2 regions of the Paeniclostridium hominis genome follow, and region 2 is predicted to be linked to the other one. Evidence: predicted binding sites of a transcription regulator. Region 2 holds the regulator's gene; the other holds the start of a gene.
The links. The regulator HrcA, encoded in region 2, represses chaperone genes, less so after heat shock. The targets are predictions, from matches to a motif close to TTAGCACTCNNNNNNNNNGAGTGCTAA.

Region 1 (11,551 bases), 830 kb from region 2:
TGTAAACTTTTTTCAAAAAACTTAATAGCTATTATTATGTATAATATAGCTAAAAATATATTGTAGTACTTATAAAATTTAATTACACTTAAATTGTATATAGGTATATAATTATACTCTATGTATGTAGATATTAAAGTTATTATTGTTATTATTAAAAATGATTTTAATTTATTATTTATAATAATAACTTTTAAATGATTAAAATTACTTACTGCTATATATACAATAGTTACTCTTATAAAAGATGTTATTATTGCATAGTATTCATGTAATTTAGGATATAAGTAATGTAATGCATTTGAAATACATATATCTAAAAAGAACATAGTGTACATAAGTGACATTATAAATAATTCTTCTTTTTTATTGCTCATATAAGATAACAAGCAACTTAAAACACCAAGCATAGATAAAATTGCGATAAATATCCTAATAAAATCGGTATTTGTCAATTCAAATATCGCCTTAGGACTTGCAAGTTCTACAAGTCTTAAAATATATCCTCCAAATACGAATATCGATATTATAAGTATAACTATTATATTAATTCTTTTTTTTTCTTTTATAGTTTCTAAAGTATTTGTGTGCCCCATGTTGTTTCCCCTTTATTTGATAATTTATATATTTAAATTATAATGTATAGTTTATTAATTCCCATCATTTAATAGTATTAAAACACTTAATTTTATTCATTAAACTTCTTTATTTATTTTTTAAAATCCATTTTATTAACAGCTCGTGTGTAAACTTTGGCATAGATGATGCTCTTAATCTAAAATCTTTACTTGTTTTTTTGTGTTTTAAAAAACCTTTGTAATAAATTTGTTTACATAATCTACTACTACTGAAATATCCATTAAATCATTTTTTATGTATCCCCTTTTTAGTTTTTGTTTATATATAAGTATATATTAACATAAAAAAGTACTATCTAAAATTCAGATAGTACTTTTAAACTAAATTAATATTCTATTTTAAATCTTACTTTACAGATATTTTTATATTATCATTTTCCTCATCTACTATTATAGTACATCCATTATATATATCACCAGCTATTAACTTTTTAGCTATCATAGTCTCCAATACATTGCTTATATATCTTTTTAATGGTCTTGCTCCATAAATCGGGTCGTAACCTTCTTTAACCATTATGTCTTTTGCACTATCTGTAACTTCAATTTTTATATCTTTATCATGTAATCTATTTTTTAAAGACTTCATAAATATATCTATTATTTGCTTGATTCCCTCTTTATCTAATGGTTTAAACATTATAATATCATCAACTCTATTTAAAAACTCTGGCTTAAATCTTATTTTCATTTCATTCATAACTAACTCTTTAGCTTCATCATTTATATTCTCACCAGCTTCTAATAAGTATGAACTACCTATATTTGAAGTCATTATTATTATAGTATTTTTAAAATCTACTGTTTTACCTTTATTATCAGTAAGTCTTCCATCATCTAATATTTGAAGGAATAAGTTAAATACATCTTCATGTGCTTTTTCTATCTCGTCAAATAATATTACAGAATATGGATTTCTTCTAACAGCTTCTGTTAGTTGTCCACCTTCTTCGTATCCTACGTATCCTGGAGGTGGTCCTATAAGTCTAGATACTGCATGTTTTTCCATATATTCAGACATGTCTATTCTTATTATATTTTCTTCACTATCAAATAAGTTGTTAGCTAAAGTTTTTGCAAGTTCTGTTTTACCAACTCCTGTAGGTCCTAAGAATATAAATGAACCTATTGGCTTATTCTCATCTTTAAGTCCTGCACGAGCACGAATTACTGCATTACTTACAGCAGTTACTGCTTCATCTTGACCAATTACTCTTTTGTGAAGTTCATCTTCTAATTTTAATAATTTTTCTCTTTCTCCTTCTATAAGCTTAGTAACTGGTATTCCTGTCCATTTAGCAACTATTTGAGATATTTCATTTTCAGTAACTTCTTCTTTTAATAAAGCATTTTCATAACTTTCACTAATTTTTTCTTCATGTTCTTTTATTTGTTCTTCTAATTTTGGTATTATACCGTATTTAACTTCTGCTGCTTTATTAAAATCATATTCTCTTTCATATTTTTCTACATTACCTTTAGCTTCATCAAGATTCGCTTTTAAGTTTCTAATTTCTAATATTTGACTTTTTTCTTTTTCATACTTAGCAGTCATTTCATCGTTCTTAGATTTTAACTCAGCTAATTCTTTACCTAAGTTTTCAAGTCTTTGTTTACTTTTCTCATCATTTTCTTTAAGTAGTGCTTCTCTTTCTGTTTCTAATGTTAATAACTTTCTTCTAACAATATCTAATTCTGTAGGAAGAGAATCTATTTCACTTCTTATCATAGCTCCAGCTTCGTCTATTAAGTCTATTGCTTTATCTGGTAAAAATCTATCTTGTATATATCTATCTGAAAGTTTTGCTGCTGCAACTATTGCACTATCGTGTATTCTTATACCATGATGTATTTCAAATCTTTCTTTAAGACCACGAAGTATTGATATTGTATCACTTACGCTAGGTTCTTCTGCCATAACTGGTTGGAAACGTCTTTCAAGCGCTTTGTCTTTTTCTATATATTGTCTATATTCATCAAATGTAGTCGCACCTATACAGTTTAGTTCTCCTCTTGCTAGCATAGGTTTTATTAAGTTACCTGCATCCATCGCTCCATCAGTTTTTCCAGCGCCAACTATTGTGTGTATCTCATCTATAAATAGTATTATCTTACCTTCAGAACCTTGAACTTCTTTAAGTACTGCTTTTAATCTTTCTTCAAATTCTCCTCTATATTTAGCTCCTGCAATTAAAGCTCCCATATCTAGTGAGAATATTACCTTATCTTTTAATCCTTCGGGAACATCTCCTCTGACTATTCTTTCAGCTAATCCTTCAACTATTGCTGTTTTACCAACTCCAGGCTCACCAATTAAAACGGGGTTATTTTTAGTTCTTCTTGATAAAATTCTTATAACTCTTCTTATTTCTTCATCTCTTCCTATTACAGGATCTAATTTATTCTTTTTAGCTAATTCTACTAAGTTAGTAGCATATCTTTCTAATGCTTCATATGTTCCTTCTGGGTCATTAGTTTCAACTCTTTGACTTCCTCTAACCTTTGATAAGACATTTAAAAAGTCATTTTTATTTAAATTAAATTGTTTAAATATTTTTCCTACATTAGTTTTAGCTTCTATTTCCATCATTGCAAGCATAACATGTTCTACACTTATGTATGCATCTTTAAACTCCTTAGATATTTCTTCAGCTTTTATTAATATTTCATTTACTTTTCTTGTAGCTGTTACACCTTGTGAGCTTATTCCTTCACCATGTATTTGTGGTAATTTATTTAATTCTATATTTATACTATTATTTAATGATGCTACAGATATATTCATTTTTTCTAATATATTTGGAATAAGTCCATCTTCTTGATTTACAAGTGCACTTAATAAGTGGATTACATCTACTTGCTGATTATTGTTTTTTACTGCTATATCATAAGCTTGATTTAAGCCTTTTTGTACTCTTACTGTCATTTTCTCTATGTTCATATTAAAATACCTCCAATATTCAGTTTTATGTTAACTATTTTAAATAGTAAAATTTAAAATCCATCTTTGTTATCACTCTCTTTGATAGAGTGCTAATAATTTGTTATTAATAATATATACATATATTTACATTTTGTCAATAACATTTTTTTATTTTTATTCTTTAATATTCTAATATAAGTAATAATATAAATTATAAAACTGACTAAGTAAATCAAGTTAATACTATATAAAAATCATTGAATACGATTTCACAGTATGGTAAAATTTAAATAAAAGGATGTGATCATATGCAAAAAATTTTAATTCCTATTGATGGAAGTGATAGAAGTCAAAAGTCCTTAGATTTTGTTTTAAGTAAATTTTCTAAAGATATGGCTAACATAACCTTAATGAGTGTTAATGATGTTAGTTTAACCAATTTAACAAACCCAATGATTATAGATATAAAAATAAGAGAATCACAAGAAAAAATAGATTATATGTTAAAAAGTTTAAAAAATAAGTTATCAGGATATGAAGTAACTACATATTCTGTATTTGGTGATGCAGGTCAAGAAATTATAAAAAAATCAATAGAAGATAATTTTGATTTAATAGTTATGACTAAGTCAACAAAGAAAAATTTTATAGATTCAATAGGATCTGTAACTTTATATGTAGTTAAAAAATCAAAATGTACCGTTGTTATAGTACCTGAATAAAATTTAAGTTTTATATTGAATTTTGACTATTTTTATACTTTAATCCATAATAAAACCATTTCAGTCCAGATTTCGTACAATTTCTAACTATTATGTTATAATTTCAAGTGTAGATTATTGAGTATACTAAGTTTATATATTATAGATAATTTTAAAGAGTTTTATCAACATATAATATTTTGTTGTAAAATCAATTAAATCTAATTAAACAAAGTTGCTTATTTGTATTGTTCTACAATATAGTTAGAAAGGTAGGTAGTATTATGAGTATTTTACATGATATAGGAGATTTTTGTAGTGTTTTAGGAGCAATTGTTGTGTTATTTGTATTTATTAAAAATTTTAAAAATTTAACTTCAATACAAAAGTTAGGAATTGCTTCACTTTTATTAGGTATTCTTATTCCTGCTTCAATTGATTTTACTAATGGATTTATTTCTGGTTTTTCTTCCATTGCTAATATATTGTAAAATCATTCTGGTAATAAATCATTTATCGAATATAATAAATAAAAAGAGTAAATATAAATTTATATTTACTCTTTTTATTTATTATCTAACTATTTTAACGTCTAAGCTGTAGGATTCTTCTTTTTACCCTTAGAGCTTATTCCCCCATTTTTTTTAATATACTCATTATGAACAGCCTTAACAGTTCCAGTAAGAGCTAATAATGCAACTAAGTTAGGAATAACCATAAGACCATTAAACATATCTGACATTGTCCATACAATAGATACTTCTCCCAACGTTCCAAGTAATACACAAACACATACAAGTACTGCATATATCTTAACAGCCTTTGCTCCAAATAGATATTTTATATTCGCCTCTCCAAAGAAATACCATCCAATAATAGTAGAAAATGCAAAGAAGAACATACAAATAGCTATGAATATATCTCCAAACTTACCAAACACTGACGAAAATCCTGCTTGAGTAAGTGCAGTACCTATAATAGAACCATCTGGAGTTACTGAACGAGTAGTAATAATAACTAAAGCTGTTAAATTTAGTATAACAAAAGTATCTATAAATACTCCCATCATAGCAACAAATCCTTGTTCTGATGGATGATCAACCTTTGCCACTGCATGGGCATGTGGTGTAGATCCCATCCCAGCTTCATTTGAAAATAATCCACGTGCAACCCCTTTACTCATAGCCTTTTGGATAGTAGCTCCAATAACCCCACCTGCTATTGACTGAGGTGCAAATGCTCCTACAAATATTTCTTGGAATGCTAAAGGAATATTTCTAAAGTTAACTAGTATAACAATTAAAGACCCTATAATATAAAATAATGCCATGATAGGTACAATTGTTTCTGTAACTTTAGCTATTCTACTAATACCACCTGAAAATACTACAAATGATAATACTGCTAATATAATACCAGCTATAATTGGTTTTATACCAAATGCAGTGTCAAATGCAGCTGCAATAGAATTTGATTGTACTGCATTTCCCATAAATCCTAAAGCTAGTATAATAAATACTGCAAATAAACTTGCTAAAATCTTACCAAATTTACCTTTAAATGCTCCTTCTATATAATAAACTGGACCACCTGTTACTGTTTTATCTTCGCCAACTTGCTTATACTTTTGTGCCATTACAGCTTCTGCATAAATTGTTGCCATACCAAAGAAGGCACTAACCCACATCCAAAATATTGCTCCAGGCCCTCCAACTGCAATTGCTGTAGCTGCTCCTGCTAAGTTACCAGTACCAACTTGTGCAGCTATTGCTGTAGCTAATGATTGAAACTGTGACATTCCATCTGCACCAGCTTTTTCACTCTTTTTAAATAGTCCTCCAAAAGTTCTTCTGAATCCTTCTCCAAAACCTCTAATTTGAATAAATTTTAATTGAATTGTGTACCATATGCCTGTTCCTACAAGTAAAAATAATAGGATATTTTTATCCCATAAGATACCATTTACAGCATCTACAATTTTTGATATTACTTCCATCGCAAACTCCCCCCTCGTTATTGAATCTAGTATGACTAAGTTTTTTAATTTAAATACTCAGTCTAACCTATATTTATATCAAAGAATTTTTCAAATTTTATTATAGATTTTATATAATAAAATTACTTATATGAAAAATTCCGTGATAGCATAAAACTAATATTCTATAACTTAATGGACTTATTTGACGAGTTTACTTATGAATCTATGCCTAAGTTATCTTATCTATAGTTTAACTTAGTAAGTGTAGTTTGAATTGATATTATTAGAAATAATAAATCTTTTTTATATCTATATTGTATATATTTTTTTCAGTTTTCACAATATAAATATAGTCATTATCAATTTTTATAATATTAAATATAGATAATGACTATATTTACATAAATCAAAAAATAATTTACTATGCAAAGTTTTAATTCCTTTTTCTAGTACTATATACATAAATCAAAATATTATGACTAAATAAAAAAGGTATTGATTATTCATCAAATACCTTCTTTTGAACTATTTTAATTTTTATCTAATAAAATTAGTTCTTAATCTATCTTCTTTTTCAGGTATATTTATACCATTTGCTTTTCCTAATTCAATACATTTCATTAACCATGCCATATTATTACCTAAAACACGCATAGTTTGCATACCTTCTAAATCTTTTCTAACCTCATCTGGATTGCTTCCATGAACCATATTCCAGTATTGAGAACTTACCACTGGCATATTATTTATTGTAAAATACTTATTTATTTGATCAAAAGTTGCAGTAGTTCCACCTCTTCTAGCACTTATTATACATGCTCCTGGTTTATATGAAAGATGTTTTCCTCCACTATAAAATGCTCTATCTAAAAATGAAGTTAACGCACCAGATGCTGCTGCATAGTGAACTGGTGATCCAAATACAAATCCATCGGCTTCTTTTGCTTTCTCTGTAAATTCATTTACTACATCATCCATAAAGCATTTCTCAGTCTTATAGCATGAACCACATCCTATACATCCACAAATTGGTTTCGTTCCTACTTGAAATATTTCTGTTTCTATTCCATTTTCTTCTAATGATTTAGCTACTTCTGTAAGTGCTGTATAAGTACATCCTTTTAAATGAGGACTTCCATTTACTAATAATACTTTCATATTTTTCTCTCCCTTATATTTTATGTTAAATTTAATATACATTACGATTATATCATAAAATATATTATTTAAATTATATGAAAGTACCTTATTTAAGTATTACCTAAAATTCCCCATTTCTTTTCCTATCATCATCCTTGATAAAATAAAAAAGTAGTTTTGACAACTGAACTTACATTATCAAAACTACTCGTTGTATAATTTAATTTTTTAATATAGTTTATTTTTTACATACTAAAACGCTAATAAATGTTTTTATAATCTGTATAAGAACTGTTATTCCAATTATAAAACTCATATAATAAAATGCTCTTATTTCTTCTGCTGAATACATTAACATAAATCCTACAAAAGAAAGTACAAATATAATCATAGTAATAACCATAATAGTAACTATATTTTTTAACATTAGCCTTCTTTTCATATAAAGTATTAATACTATTAACATCAGTATAATAAACGTTATTATAGTGGTATTTATTATATTTGCTATAGGATATTTTTCTTCCCAAACATAATTTTTATGTATAACATGTCGTAGCATTCCCATTTTACTTTGGGTAAAGTAATTTACCATATATGCTCCAATTAATAGCAAGCATTCTAATATAGTAGTTAGTGCATAACATATTTTTTTTGCTTTTTGCATATTACATCAACCTCTTTGTCTATAATTTAAGATAAGCACTGTAATTATTACAGTGCTTATTTTATATAATTTATTTTGCTGCTTTATCTGTTGGTAATTTGCCTACTGTAGTATATTGACAGTTCCCGCTATTTGGATCTCCTACTTGTACAGGAAGGTTATTATTCATTTGCCATTCATTCCAACCTCCATCATAAACAGTCATTCCTTCCCATCCTGCATCATATGCAATTAGCCAAGGAACTGCAGCTCTCCAACCAGTTCCGCAATAGAATGAAAGTTCATTACTCTTATTAAAATTAGAATCTGACCATAATTTTTCCATTTCATTAGCAGTTATAATAGTTCCATCTTTATGTAAATAGTCTTGCATATTGTATGGGTCACTTCCTGCATGTCCCCAAACTGCACCCTTAGGTTCACCAGCTCTATCAATATAGCTGTATCCACTTGTCTTACCATCAAACTCTGCTTTACTTCTTATACTTACTAAACGGAAATTTTTATCATTTTTTAATTTATCTTGAACTGTTTCTATTGACATCAAATATTCTGGATGTGCTGGAACAGTTGTACCAAAATCTTTTGCTGGTGTTGCTTTTTCTACTGTAGTTTCTGTTTTATAACCAGCTTTTTTCCATGCATCAATTCCTCCGTTTAGAACTTTTACATTGTCAACCCCTGCCCAAAGATATGCATATGCCACTCTACTCGCCGCTGAAATATCATTTCCATATATAATAACAGTTTTATCTTTTGTTACTCCTAAATCTAACATACCTTTTTCAACTACTTTAGGATCTGATATATTCCAAATAGGTTCAGATTCTACACTTGAAGTATCTACATGTAAAGCTCCAGGAATATGCCCTTTTTTGTAAGTTGGACTGTCTTTATAAGTTCCCCATGAAGCTTCTAATATAGTATAATTTTTAGATTCTGGTTGATTTCCATCTATTACACTTTGTACCCACGCTGGTGAAACAAACACTTTTTTAGTGTCTACTTGCTCTGCCTTTACATTTGACTTTTCTCCAGTCGTTTTTTGAGAATCGTCCGAAGGCTTGCTACATCCTACTACCATTGTTGCTACCATCGTGATACCAACTAGTGCACTAATTAATCTTCTTTTCATAATCATCCTCCGTCATTTTTTCATCAGCTTAAAATAATTATACTGTATCGCAGTTTAAAATTATTCTCTATTTTTTGAATTAATAGAAAATAATATTCAAAAAACAAATCTAAAAGACTTCTTTTTACGAAATTTGCTATCGACAATTTTATCATAATTTCTGCAATTCTCCAATATATATAGAAAAAATAAATACTTGACCTTAGTAGTATTTATTTTTTCTATATATAAAACATTTGTATACAAAAAAAGATATTGACACAAAGTAATGTCAATATCTTTTCGTGAAATTTATCAAATATAATTTATATTATTATTTATTTAATTATAAAAATCAAAAAAGTTTTTTATTATTTATTTTCAGCTTTTTCTCTTCTTCCAATTAAACTCCAGTATAATACAAATGCTACTGCAGAAATAATTGCTAATACAATTAGCACATTGCTATATTGTATGCATATTTCATTATTAAAAAGACCTGTAATATTTTTCCCTAAAGGCTTAGCTTCCATAAGTACTGCTACATATGTTATACCAATTGATGTAGCTATGTTTAAACAAAAATTATAAAAACCAATAGCAGTTCCTGAGTTTTCTTTAGGTATTGTTTTTATCAATGTATCAATCATAGGAGCATACATAAATGCAAATGAACTAGAAAATAATATCATTACAAAAACAAATACATATACTGATGTTTGTATAAATAAACTACCAAAAATAAGACTTATTATTATACCTATTATAGCCATTTGAATACATTGCTTACTTCCAAATCTTTTTGCAACATTTCCAGACATTGCTCCTACAATAGCTGCTAAAACATAAGATGGAACTAAAAGTAGTGAAACTTGATCTAATCTATAATTGTATATATATTCAATTAAGAATGGGAACATAAATATAAATGCAAGTTGAACACTATATATAACAAAAGCTACAAGTAGTACTGATATAAAATTTCTGTTTTTAAAAAATTCAATACTAATAAAAGCTTTTTTATTTTTACTTATATATGTAATAAATAATACAAGTGCAATTATTAAAGCTACTAAATACATCCATTCAAATCCTGAAACAAAAAGCATTAATGATGCTGAAACTGCTGAAACTAATATAAATCCTACAAAATCAATACCTTTACCTGTAGCTTTTTCTTTAGGAATATACTTTAATATAAAAGGTAGTATTAATAAAGTTAATAATGGAATTAAAAATAATACTGTCCAATGTAAGTATGTTGATATATATCCACCTGTAAGAGTACCAATTACTTGTGATATAGCAAAACTACTTGTACTAAATCCTAAATATTTCTTTTGTTCACTATCTTTAAAGTATTTTGCAACAAATATTACATATAAAGTTTCTGCACTTCCTAATCCTGCTGCTTGAATTATTCTTGAAACGATTATCATAAAAAATGATTTTTGAAAAATAAATCCTAATAGTGATCCAATACAAATTAATATAATTCCTAATACTAGTAAACTTCTAATGCTTATTGAATCTGCTAAAGAAGCATATACAATTGCTCCAATACCAATAACTAATCCAGCTAAAGTTACTTGCCAACTAACTGCAGTAGCTGATAAATTAAAAGCACTTGCTAAGTCTGCAGAAATGATTTTAAATGAATTGTCTATAACTAGCGCGAAAATCATTAAGGCCAATACTGCAGGTACTGCTTTTTTTATTTGTACCTCATTCATCTCCTTTGAAGTACTAAGTGAATTTTCCATGTTGACACCTCTTTTATTCTTTTTTCATCTTAGTCTTTTTTCAAAATCGTTTGCAGATTCATTATTAATAATCTGCTTATTTTGATTCGACATTTTTAGACAGAATTAATATTAACACACATTATTCTCAATTGCAATACTTGTTAAACTATGTGTTTTACTATATTTAAAACCCTTATTTTAAATTTTCACATTTATATATAATCAATTTTGAAAATTTATTATATATATTTATAAAAATATTTTAAATTTAATTTAAATTTTTATTTTTTAATAAATATAAAAAAGACCATGTTGAATATTTTTCAACATGATCTTTTAAAATTCATTATAAAATTGGGGCTTGATTGTTCATTGAGTAACCATCACTTCTAACATCACTCATATCTAATGTATCTTCTTTTATTTTAACCTTACTAAGTTTTTTAACTGCTCCATAAGACTCTCTTAATGAAAGTTTGTCTCCTCTTCCAGAGATAACCCATAAAATTTTATAACCTCTAGGTATAACTTGTAACTTGTCTTCTCCTTTACCATCAGTAAAATATACCAATAAATTAATCTTTTTATTATTAGCATATTCAAAAACTGGGCTAAATTTAGTTGAACCTCTTCTTTTAAGTCTTT
Region 2 (11,551 bases):
TTCACACTTCGCTAGGTTACTTGGTAAATCTGAAACTTAAACAATTCCTTATTTTTATACAATAAAGTTTAGAATAGGAGGAAATGATGGCAAAAGAAAAGACCCTTGATAAAATCAAGGGTCAATATCTATTCTGAACGGATAATTAAGCGTTCATTCCGTTTAACTTTTGAGCTAATTTAGCAACTTTTCTAGCTGCAGCGTTCTTGTGTATAGTTCCTTTTGAAGCTATTTGAGATATTCTCTTTTGAGCGTATTGGAATCTAGCAACAGCTTCCTCTCTGTTTCCTGCAGTAACAGCTTCTTCAAACTTTCTTATTGCAGTTTTTATTTGAGATTTTCTAGCTCTATTTAAAGCAGTTTTCTTTTCGATAACTTTTATTCTTTTCTTTGCTGATTTTATGTTTGCCATCCGTTTCACCCCCTCGTGAGTAATTTATATTATTCATCGTCAACATATTAGATTTTAACAGAAATAAATCTAAAAATCAAGGATAATTATTAGTAAGTTCTTAAATATCTTTCCATTTGACTTTTTAGATTATAACCTATATCAAAATATTTTACAACATAGAAATTAATTATTATAAAAATTTTTAAATTAATCTGATTAAGTTATAAAATTATAAAAGTTGTTAACAATCTTTAGTATGATTTAATTTAAACTTTTGAATTGGAGGAAGTTTTATGATAAGTTTAAGAACTGATTTAGCGCTAGAAGCTAGAGAAATATATGAACAAGGAAATGATGCTAGTCATATACCTGGAGTTAAGATAGATACAAAGGAATTAGATAACTGTATTGTAAGTAAAGTAGAAGTTTTAAATGAAGAAGGCGCTAATATTATGAATAAGGGTATAGGAATTTATACAACTATAGAAAGTAAATTAATGAAGTATGATGATGATGAGTCAAGAGAACAGATTATAGAGTATTTAAAAGATGAATTAATAGACATACTTGGAACTGATAAAAGTAAAAAAACTTTGGTCATCGGACTTGGGAACTGGAATATAACTTCAGATGCCTTAGGTCCTAAGGCAGTTTCAAAAACATTAGTAACTAGACATATATTTAAAAATTACAATAAAGATTATGATGATGATTTTACAGAAGTTGCAGGTCTTAGCCCTGGAGTTATGGGTATTACAGGGATTGAAACTAGTGAAATAGTAAAATCGATAGTAGATATGATAAAACCAGACAGAGTTATAGCAATAGATGCACTAGCTTCTAGGAAGATGGAAAGAGTAAACTCTACAATACAAATATCAACAGCGGGTATTTCTCCCGGTGGAGGGGTAGGAAATAAGAGAAAAGCATTAAATAAAGAATATCTAGGAGTTGATGTAATAGCTATAGGGGTTCCAACTGTTGTTGATGCAGCAACACTTACTAGTGATGTATTAGACCTTGCTATTGACAATTTAATGAGCCAATCTAAAGAAAGTGAGAGTTTTTATAATATGTTAAAGACTTTAAAGGAAGATGAAAAGTATCATCTTATAAAAGATTCGCTAGAACCATATGATAAAAACTTGATAGTTACACCAAAAGATATAGATGATACTATAGAAAATTTATCAATAATCATAAGTGAAGGTCTAAATAGGTCGTTGCATCCTGGTAGAATTGTAAATTAAGGAGGAGATAATATGGTATCAAAAAGACTTATAAGTCTCAGTCTTATAACTTGTATAGCTTGTGTAGTATGTTTAAAGAAGTCTTATGCATTAGAAAATGATGAATTTTTAAAGTTTCTTATGAATACTAGCTATCCAGAAACTAAATTAGAACAGCCAAAAGATGAAAAAGAAGCTAAAGATGATAGTAATAATGAGAATAAATCAGATAAAAAAGATGATGAATTTGTAAAAATGTATGTTGGGGAAGAAAATTTACCTACTGTAGAAAGTTCGAATAAAGCATCTTCTGAAAGTGCTAAATATGTGGACAATGTATTAGTAACTAAAAATGAGCCACAAATACTTATATATCATACTCATGGGGGTGAAACTTATGCAAATAATCCTGCAGGAAATTACCACTCAGAAGATAAAGCAAATTCTACTTTAGAAATAGGAGCGTCACTTACTCAACAATTAAATAAAAGAGGTAGAGCAGTAGTTCACAATACTACATATCATGATATTCCTCAGTTTGTAGGTGCATATGGAAGAAGTTTAAAAACTATAGAAACTATGCAAACTAAATATAGTAGTATAGATATGATAATAGATTTGCATAGAGATGGAAGAACTTTAAAAACGAAAGAAGATGAGAAAAAATTCAAAGATGCATGCACAGCCAACATAAATGGAGAAAATGTAGCTAAATTTTTATTTGTTGTAGGGAAAAAAAGCCCTAACTATTCTAAAAACTTAAAGTTAGCTGAGGAAATAACTGCATTTGCTGAAAGTAAGTACCCTGGAATAACAAGACCTGTAGTAACAAAGGGAACTGGAAATGCAAGATACAACCAACACAAATCGGACAATCCACTTTTAATAGAAGTAGGAGGTCAAATGAATACTACAGAGGAAGCAAAAGCATCTACTAAATACATAGCAGAAATAATTGATGAATTTTTAAAACAAAAAGGTATGTAGGTTTACTTTATGAGCCGTGTAGAGCGAAAATTAGAAGAAAAAAATAAGAAAAAAGCTAGAAAAGCTATTTATAGATTTATATTTTTAATAGTAATGACTTTTATAATAAGTATTTGCGCATTTTTTATAGATAAAGAAGCAACACTTATGATAGGTGAAGTCAAAGAATATAATATAGAAGTTTTTATAAATAATTTTGGAAATTCTGTTATGGATACTATAAAGGATATAGAAAGAAAGTTAAGTAAACTTAATAACTTAAAATAAATTAGGGTTATCATTTTGATAGCCCTAATTTATTTTAGAAAGTAAGTCTTTAAATTGTAGTATCAATATTTACATAATGACGGATATATTATAAAATAAAAGTTATGATAATAATAAAAAGGAGGAATAAAAGGTGGACAGCAAACAAAGTAGAACGAGAAATTTTAGTATAATAGCACATATAGACCATGGTAAGTCTACCTTAGCAGATAGATTAATTCAGCATACAGGGCTTGTTAGTGAAAGAGAAATGAAAGATCAGTTACTAGATAATATGGATCTTGAAAGAGAAAGAGGAATCACTATAAAGCTTCAAAATATCAGATTAGTTTATAAAGCTAAGGACGGGAATGAGTATTTCTTAAATTTAATAGATACTCCAGGTCACGTAGACTTTAACTATGAGGTTTCAAGAAGTTTGGCAGCTTGTGAGGGAGCATTACTTGTAGTTGATGCAGCACAAGGTGTTGAAGCTCAAACTTTAGCTAATGTTTACTTAGCACTAGATCAAGACTTAGAAATATTACCAGTTATAAATAAGATAGATTTACCAAGTGCAAGACCGGATGAAATAAAAGCAGAAATAGAAGATATAATAGGACTTGATGCAAGTGAAGCTCCACTTATATCAGCTAAAAGTGGTTTAAATATAGAAGATGTACTAGAAGATATAGTAAATAATGTACCAGCTCCAACAGGAGATAAAGATGCGCCTTTAAAAGCTTTAATATTTGACTCATACTATGATGCATACAAAGGTGTTGTAGCTTATGTTAGAGTATATGAAGGTACTGTTAAAAAAGGCATGACTATAAAGATGATGAACACTAACAAAAAGTTTGAAGTAACTGAAGTTGGTGTTATGGCTCCAGGACAAAGAGAATTAGATGAGTTAAGTGCTGGAGATGTTGGTTATATTGCAGCTAGTATAAAAGATATAAGAAGTTGTAGTGTTGGTGATACAATAACTGATGCTAACAACCCAACTGATGAACCGATGCCAGGATACAAAAAAGCTACTCCAATGGTTTATTGTGGTATATATCCAGGTGAAGGTGAAAAGTACGAAAACGTAAGAGATGCTTTAGAAAAACTTCAAGTTAACGATGCAGCTCTTGAGTTTGAAGCTGAAAGTTCAGCAGCACTTGGATTTGGATTTAGATGTGGATTCTTAGGATTATTACATATGGAAATAATCCAAGAAAGATTAGAAAGAGAATTCGACCTAAACATAATAACTACAGCTCCATCTGTTATATACAGAGTAACAAAAACTGACGGAGAAGTAGTTATGGTACAAAACCCTGCTAACTTACCAGAACGTGATGAAATAGATATGATAGAAGAGCCTATGGTAAAAGGTGATATAATAGTTCCTAAAGATTATGTCGGTACTGTCATGGAACTTTGTCAAGAAAGACGTGGGGACATGATAAATATGGAATATATAGATGAAAAGAGAGTTATGCTTCACTATGACCTTCCACTTAATGAGGTTGTTTATGATTTCTTTGATGCCCTAAAGTCTAGAACAAGAGGATATGGATCATTAGATTATGAGTTAAAAGGATATGTTCCTTCTAAGCTTGTAAAACTAGATATATTGATAAATAAAGAACAAGTTGATGCACTTAGCTTTATAGTTCATGAAAGTAGAGCTTATCCAAGAGGTAAGGCTATGTGTGAAAAATTAAAAGGTGAGATACCAAGACATCAATTTGCTGTACCTATACAAGCAGCAGTTGGTAATAAGGTAGTTGCTAGAGAAACTATAAGTGCACTTAGAAAAGACGTACTTGCTAAGTGTTACGGTGGAGATATATCTCGTAAGAAGAAACTTCTTGAAAAACAAAAAGAAGGTAAGAAACGTATGAGACAAATAGGATCTGTTGAAGTTCCTCAAAAGGCATTTATGTCTGTATTAAAATTAGATAGTTAATAAAAAAAGATGCTTAAATAAGCATCTTTTTTTATTGTATTAAATTTAAATTGATAAATTTTATTATTTACAGATTTGAAGTTACACACAAGCTTAAAAATTAAAAATATTTATACAAAACAGAATGAAAATTTAATAAATAATTAGAGAAATGTTATCATAAATAATTAAATAAGGAGTAATTGTAAATAATAGACAAAAAAATAAATAAAAGTGTCGAAATCTATTGTTATTTATAATGAAATGTAGTAATATTCAAATTGGACATTTTAATAAATCAAAATATAAGGAGGAAAACGATGAGTAACAAAGGACTTCAAAAAACTTTAGGTCTTTCAGCAGCGCTTTCTACAGTTGTAGGTATGGTTATAGGTGCAGGTGTATTCTTTAAACCTCAAGCTATATATCAAGCAACAGGTGGAGCTCCAGGATTAGGTATGTTAGCATGGGTTATTGCTGGTTTCATAACTATCGCAGCAGGACTTACAGCGGCAGAGGTTTCAGCAGCAATACCAAAAACTGGTGGGATGATGATTTATATCCAAGAGATATATGGAGAAAGATTAGGATTTTTAACAGGGTGGATGCAAACGGTATTATTCTTCCCAGCAACAGCTGCGGCACTAGGTGTAATATTTGCTCAACAAGCAGCAACTATAATAGGACAAAATGAAAACAACATGTCAGTTGTTTTACCAATAGCATTAGGAATTATATTATTTTTAGCTGTATTAAATACAGTAGGTTCAAAATTAGGTGGAACAATACAAACTGTTGCCACTATATGTAAGTTAATACCATTAGGTGTTATAATGATATTTGGATTTATAAATGGATCTGGTGATAACTCAATAACTACTCCATTAGTAGCACAAAACTTATCAGTAGGAACTGTTTTAGGACAAGTATTAATAGCAGCGTTATTTGCATATGATGGATGGATAAACGTTGGAGCTATAGCTGGAGAAATGAAAAATCCAGGTAAAGATTTACCTAAAGCTATAGTTGGTGGATTATCAATAGTTATGGCAGTTTATGTAATAATAAACTTAGCATACTTATGGGTTGTACCAGCTAATGAAATGGCACAAGTTAGTGCTCCTGCAGCTTTAGTTGCAGAAAAGATGTTTGGACCAATAGGTGGTAAGTTAGTTACTGCTGGTATATTAATATCAGTATTTGGTGGACTAAATGGATACTTATTAACTGGACCTAGAATATCTTATGCTTTAGCTTGCGAAGGTACATTACCAGGAAGCAAATCTTTATCTAAGTTAAATAAAGGTGGAGTTCCAGCAAATGCTACTTTCTTAATGGCAATACTTGCTTGTTTATATGCTTTATCTGGACAGTTCAACTTATTAACTGACTTAACAATATTTATAATATGGGTATTTTATGTATTAACTTTTATAGGTGTAATGAAGTTAAGAAAAGATCAACCAAACTTAGAAAGACCTTACAAAGTACCTTTATACCCAATAATACCATTAATAGCTATAGCAGGAGGATTATTCGTTATAGTTAACCAATTAATGAACAATACTTTAATAGCAGCAGGTGGATTAATAGTTACAGCTATAGGATTACCTGTATATTCAATAATGAAAAAGAAAAACTAATAATTAATTACATATAAAGAGATAGTATTAATACTATCTCTTTTTTTATTATATAAAAAAGTATTATATGTTTATAAGATTAGAATACTTTATATAATGATGTATAATATATATAATTATATTTAATAAAGGAGATATTATGTTAGGACTATATATACATGTGCCATTTTGTGCACAAAAATGTTATTATTGTGATTTTAATTCATATAAAATTAAAAGTAATGAAAAAGAAGATTATTTAATAAATATAGAAAAAGAGATGAAATTTTATAAAGAGGAATTTAAGGACAAGTACTTTGATACTGTATTTTTTGGAGGGGGAACTCCAAGTATATTAAAAATTGATGAATTAAGAAAACTTGTTAATTATATGTTTGAGAATTTTAATATAAAAAAAGATGCAGAAATAACTGTTGAATGCAATCCAGGAACTATAAATAAAGAAAAATTAAAAGCTATGAAAGAAATGGGGATAAATAGATTAAGTATAGGTCTTCAAGCTACTCAAAATTATCATTTAAAATCTATAGGAAGAATACATACATATGAGGAATTTGAGAAAAACTATTATGATGCTATAGATGTAGGATTAACTAATATAAATGTAGATTTAATGTATGCTCTTCCAAATCAAAAAGAATATGAATGGAAAGAAACATTAGATAAAATTATAAAGTTAAATCCATCACATATATCAGCATATTCTCTTATATTAGAAGAAGGAACTAAACTTTATGATATGTATGAAAATAATGAATTTAACCTTTTAGATGAGGATACAGATATAGATATGTATGAATATACTATAAATACATTAAAAAAGCATGGATACAATCAATATGAAATATCTAATTATGCAAAAAAAGGAAAAGAGTGTAAGCATAATGTAATATATTGGACATGTGACAACTATTTAGGGTTAGGACCTGGAGCTTCAGGGTATATAAATGACGTAAGATACTCTAATATAGAAGATTTAAATGAATATAATAATAAAATTAATCAAAATATAAAACCTATAAGTGAAGAAAATAAATTAAGTGAGAAAGATAAAATAGAAGAATTTATTTTCATGGGGCTTAGAATGAATAAAGGTATAAATCTAGAAGTATTTAAGGAAAGATTTAAGATTGATTTTTATGAATTATATAAAGATGTTTTAGACAAATTATTAGAGCGTGAACTTATAAAATTAGACAAATTTAATTTGTCTTTGACTCAAAAAGGAAGAGAAATTTCAAACAGTGTATTTATAGAATTTATAAATTAATTAAAAACTGTTGACAAAGAAAATTTAAAGTGTTATAAAATATATATAATCTTTTAGCACTCCAACTAAATGAGTGCTAACAAAAGAGGAGGCTTAGGATTATGGTGGAACTAAATGAAAGAAAACTAAATATCCTTAAAGCTATAGTTAAAGATTATATAGAAACTGCAGAAGCTGTAGGATCTAGAACTCTTTCTAAAAAGTATGAGTTAGGAATAAGCGCAGCCACTATAAGAAATGAAATGGCTGACTTAGAAGAATTAGGATATTTAATTCAACCTCATACCTCCTCAGGGAGAATTCCTTCAGAAAAAGGATATAAGCTTTATGTTGATTCTCTTATGAAAGAACATGAATTAGATAATGTTGAAAAAAAATTAATAAAAGAATCAATAAATAAAAATATAAACTATATGAATGATTTAATACATGAAACATCTAAGTTGATATCAAAGTTAACTAATTATACAACTATAGCTGTTACTAAAAATGTATCAAGTTTACAAAATATAAAACATATACAGTTAGTTGGATTAGATGAAAAAAGTATAGTTTTAATAGTAGTTACTGAAAAAGGCGAAATTAAAAATACAAATCTTTCAACTAATGTGCCTATTGATCAAGCTAAGCTTAATTTAATTTCTGATAATCTTACTAGAAAGCTTTCAGGTAAAAATATAACTGAGATAGACGACGAGTTTTTAAACTACATAAAATACGAGATTACAGAAAACTCTTTAGTTATAGATAAGCTTATAGATTCATTAAACTTTGGTTTTGAAGAAAATGATACATCAATTTCTTTAAGTGGAGCAACTAATATATTTAATTTCCCAGAGTTTAGTGATGTAGTTAGAGCAAAAACATTTTTAACTATGCTAGAAGAAAAAGAAAATATATCTAGTATGTTAAAATCAAGAGGAATTCAAAAAGAAAATCTAAATATAATTATCGGAAGCGATAATGAATGTAAGGTAGCTCAAGATTGTAGTATTATAACTGCAACTTACAATATAGATAAAAATGTAGTAGGAAAGATTAGTTTGATTGGTCCAACTAGAATGGATTATGCAAAAGTATACTCAATACTTAATTATATGGGACTACTACTAAACAAAAAATAGTTAGGGGTGTAAGTTTTGGAAAAAGATATGCAAGAAGAATTACAAGAAGAAGTAAAGGAAAATGCTTCAGAGGAAGTTGAAGAAACTATTGAAGAAGCAATAGAAGAAGCTACAGAAGCTAAAGAAACTTCGGAAGCTGATGAAAAAGACAAAAAGGTAGAAGAATTAACTGATACTCTTCAAAGACTTCAAGCTGAATATGCTAACTATAGAAGAAGAACTCAACAAGAGAAAGAAACTATGGGCATATTTGCTAATGAAAAAATCTTAAATGAGTTAATACCAGTTATGGATAATATGGAAAGAGCTATGGATGCTTGTACTGATAAAGAAGATAGCATGTATAAGGGAATTGACATGGTTCAAAAACAATTAAAAGCTACATTTGAAAAATTCGGACTAGAAGAAATAGAAGCTGAAGGTCAAGAATTTGATCCAAACCTACACTTAGCAGTTATGCAAGAACCCGTAGAAGGCACTGAAGCTAATAAAGTGGTTATGGTTTTACAAAAAGGGTATAAATTAAATACAAAAGTACTAAGACCTGCAATGGTTAAAGTATCTTGCTAATAAATAAACAATTAAGATTGAATTAATATCAATATTATATAGAAGAATTCAAGGAGGATATTAAAATGGGAAAAATAATAGGAATTGACTTAGGAACAACAAACTCTTGTGTTGCAGTTTTAGAAGGTGGAGAACCTCAAATAATACCAAACTCAGAAGGAATGAGAACTACTCCGTCAGTAGTTGCATTCACTAAAGATGGTGAAAGAATAGTAGGAGAACCTGCAAAAAGACAAGCAGTTACTAATGCTGATAGAACAATAATATCAATAAAAACTCACATGGGAACTGATTATAAAGTTAATATAGATGGAAAAGATTATAGTCCACAAGAAATATCAGCTATAACATTACAAAAATTAAAAGCTGATGCTGAAAGCTACTTAGGGCAACCTGTAACTGAAGCTGTTATAACAGTTCCAGCATACTTTACAGATGCTCAAAGACAAGCAACTAAAGATGCAGGTAGAATAGCAGGACTTGATGTTAAGAGAATAATAAACGAGCCAACTGCTGCTGCACTTGCTTACGGTATGGATAAATTAGATCAAGAAAAGAAAATATTAGTATTTGACTTAGGTGGAGGTACATTTGACGTATCTGTTCTAGAAATCGGAGATGGAACATTCGAAGTTTTAGCTACTGCTGGTAACAACAGATTAGGTGGAGATGACTTTGACCAAGTTATAATAGATTACTTAGCTGAAGAATTCAAAAAAGCTGAAGGTGTAGATTTAAGAAACGACAAAATGGCTCTTCAAAGATTAAAAGAAGCTGCTGAGAAAGCTAAAAAAGAGTTATCTTCAACAATGAGTACTAACATAAACTTACCGTTTATAACTGCTACTGCTGAAGGACCAAAACACCTTAACATAGATTTATCAAGAGCTAAATTTGATGAATTAACTGCTCACTTAGTAGAAAAAACTATGGAACCAACAAGAAGAGCATTACAAGATGCTGGACTTTCAACTTCTGATATAGATGATGTATTATTAGTTGGTGGTTCTACAAGAATACCAGCTGTTCAAGAAGCTGTTAAGAAATTCATAGGAAAAGAACCTCATAAAGGTATAAACCCAGATGAATGTGTTGCTGCAGGTGCTGCTATACAAGGTGGAGTTTTAGCTGGAGATGTTAAAGACTTATTACTTCTTGATGTTACTCCATTATCATTAGGTATCGAAACTATGGGTAATGTAATGACTAAGATAATAGAAAGAAATACTACTATACCAACTAAGAAATCACAAGTATTCTCAACTGCTGCAGATAACCAAACTGCTGTTGATATACATGTACTTCAAGGTGAAAGAAGTATGTCTTATGACAACACTACTTTAGGTAGATTCCAATTAACTGATATACCACCAGCTCCAAGAGGAATACCTCAAATAGAAGTTACATTTGATATAGATGCTAACGGTATAGTTCACGTTACAGCTAAAGATTTAGGAACTGGAAAAGAACAAAAAGTTACTATAACTTCAGGAACTAACTTAAGTGAAGAAGAAATACAACAAAAAGTTAAAGAAGCTGAAATGAACGCTGAAGCTGACAAACAAAAGAAAGAAAAAATAGAAGCTGTAAACCAAACTGAAGCTACTATATATCAAATGGAAAAAACTTTAAATGAAGCTGGAGATAAAGTAGATGCTGCTGCTAAATCTGAAGTTGAAGCTGAAATAGCTAAATTAAAAGAATTAAAAGCTAAAGAAGATGTTACAGCTGAAGAATTAAACAAAGCTTTAGAAGAATTAAACAACAAATTCCACAAAATAGCTGAGCAAATGTATCAACAAGCTCAACAAGAGCAAGCTCAAGGTGGAGCTCAAGAAGAAACTAAACAAGATGACAATGTAGTAGATGCTGATTTTAGAGAAGTAGATGATCAAAAATAGTATTTAAAAAACAGAGTTACTTGTATATAATAAATATATAAAATTAATAATAGCTTGTAGACGTCTACAAGCTATTGTTCTGTAATTAAAGGTGGTGGCAAGAGTGGCTAAAAGAGACTATTATGAGGTGTTAGGCGTTGATAAAGGCGCTGATGCACAGGCGTTAAAAAAAGCATACAGAAAACTTGCGATGAAGTATCATCCAGATAGAAACCCGGATGATAAAGAAGCAGAAGCAAAGTTTAAAG

Region 1: clpB (ATP-dependent chaperone ClpB) is a predicted target of HrcA. The motif match lies at 3,649-3,675, and genes of this name have one in related genera.

Annotation. Positions count from the first base shown of each region.
Region 1 is NZ_JACRWD010000001.1:948,051-959,601, reverse strand. Features, by position in the region: gene H8891_RS04525 (sensor histidine kinase) at 1-596, opposite strand, end outside; gene clpB (ATP-dependent chaperone ClpB) at 985-3,579, opposite strand; gene H8891_RS04515 (universal stress protein) at 3,870-4,283, shown strand; gene H8891_RS04510 (hypothetical protein) at 4,547-4,753, shown strand; gene H8891_RS04505 (alanine/glycine:cation symporter family protein) at 4,855-6,258, opposite strand; gene H8891_RS04500 (flavodoxin family protein) at 6,778-7,398, opposite strand; gene H8891_RS04495 (hypothetical protein) at 7,619-8,047, opposite strand; gene H8891_RS04490 (sulfurtransferase) at 8,118-9,182, opposite strand; gene H8891_RS04485 (MFS transporter) at 9,533-10,894, opposite strand; gene H8891_RS04480 (vWA domain-containing protein) at 11,253-11,551, opposite strand, start outside.
Region 2 is NZ_JACRWD010000001.1:120,105-131,655, forward strand. Features, by position in the region: gene rpsT (30S ribosomal protein S20) at 146-412, opposite strand; gene gpr (GPR endopeptidase) at 688-1,644, shown strand; gene spoIIP (stage II sporulation protein P) at 1,657-2,610, shown strand; gene H8891_RS00575 (hypothetical protein) at 2,620-2,877, shown strand; gene lepA (translation elongation factor 4) at 3,011-4,816, shown strand; gene H8891_RS00585 (APC family permease) at 5,116-6,438, shown strand; gene hemW (radical SAM family heme chaperone HemW) at 6,578-7,708, shown strand; gene hrcA (heat-inducible transcriptional repressor HrcA) at 7,813-8,832, shown strand; gene grpE (nucleotide exchange factor GrpE) at 8,848-9,402, shown strand; gene dnaK (molecular chaperone DnaK) at 9,468-11,303, shown strand; gene dnaJ (molecular chaperone DnaJ) at 11,407-11,551, shown strand, end outside.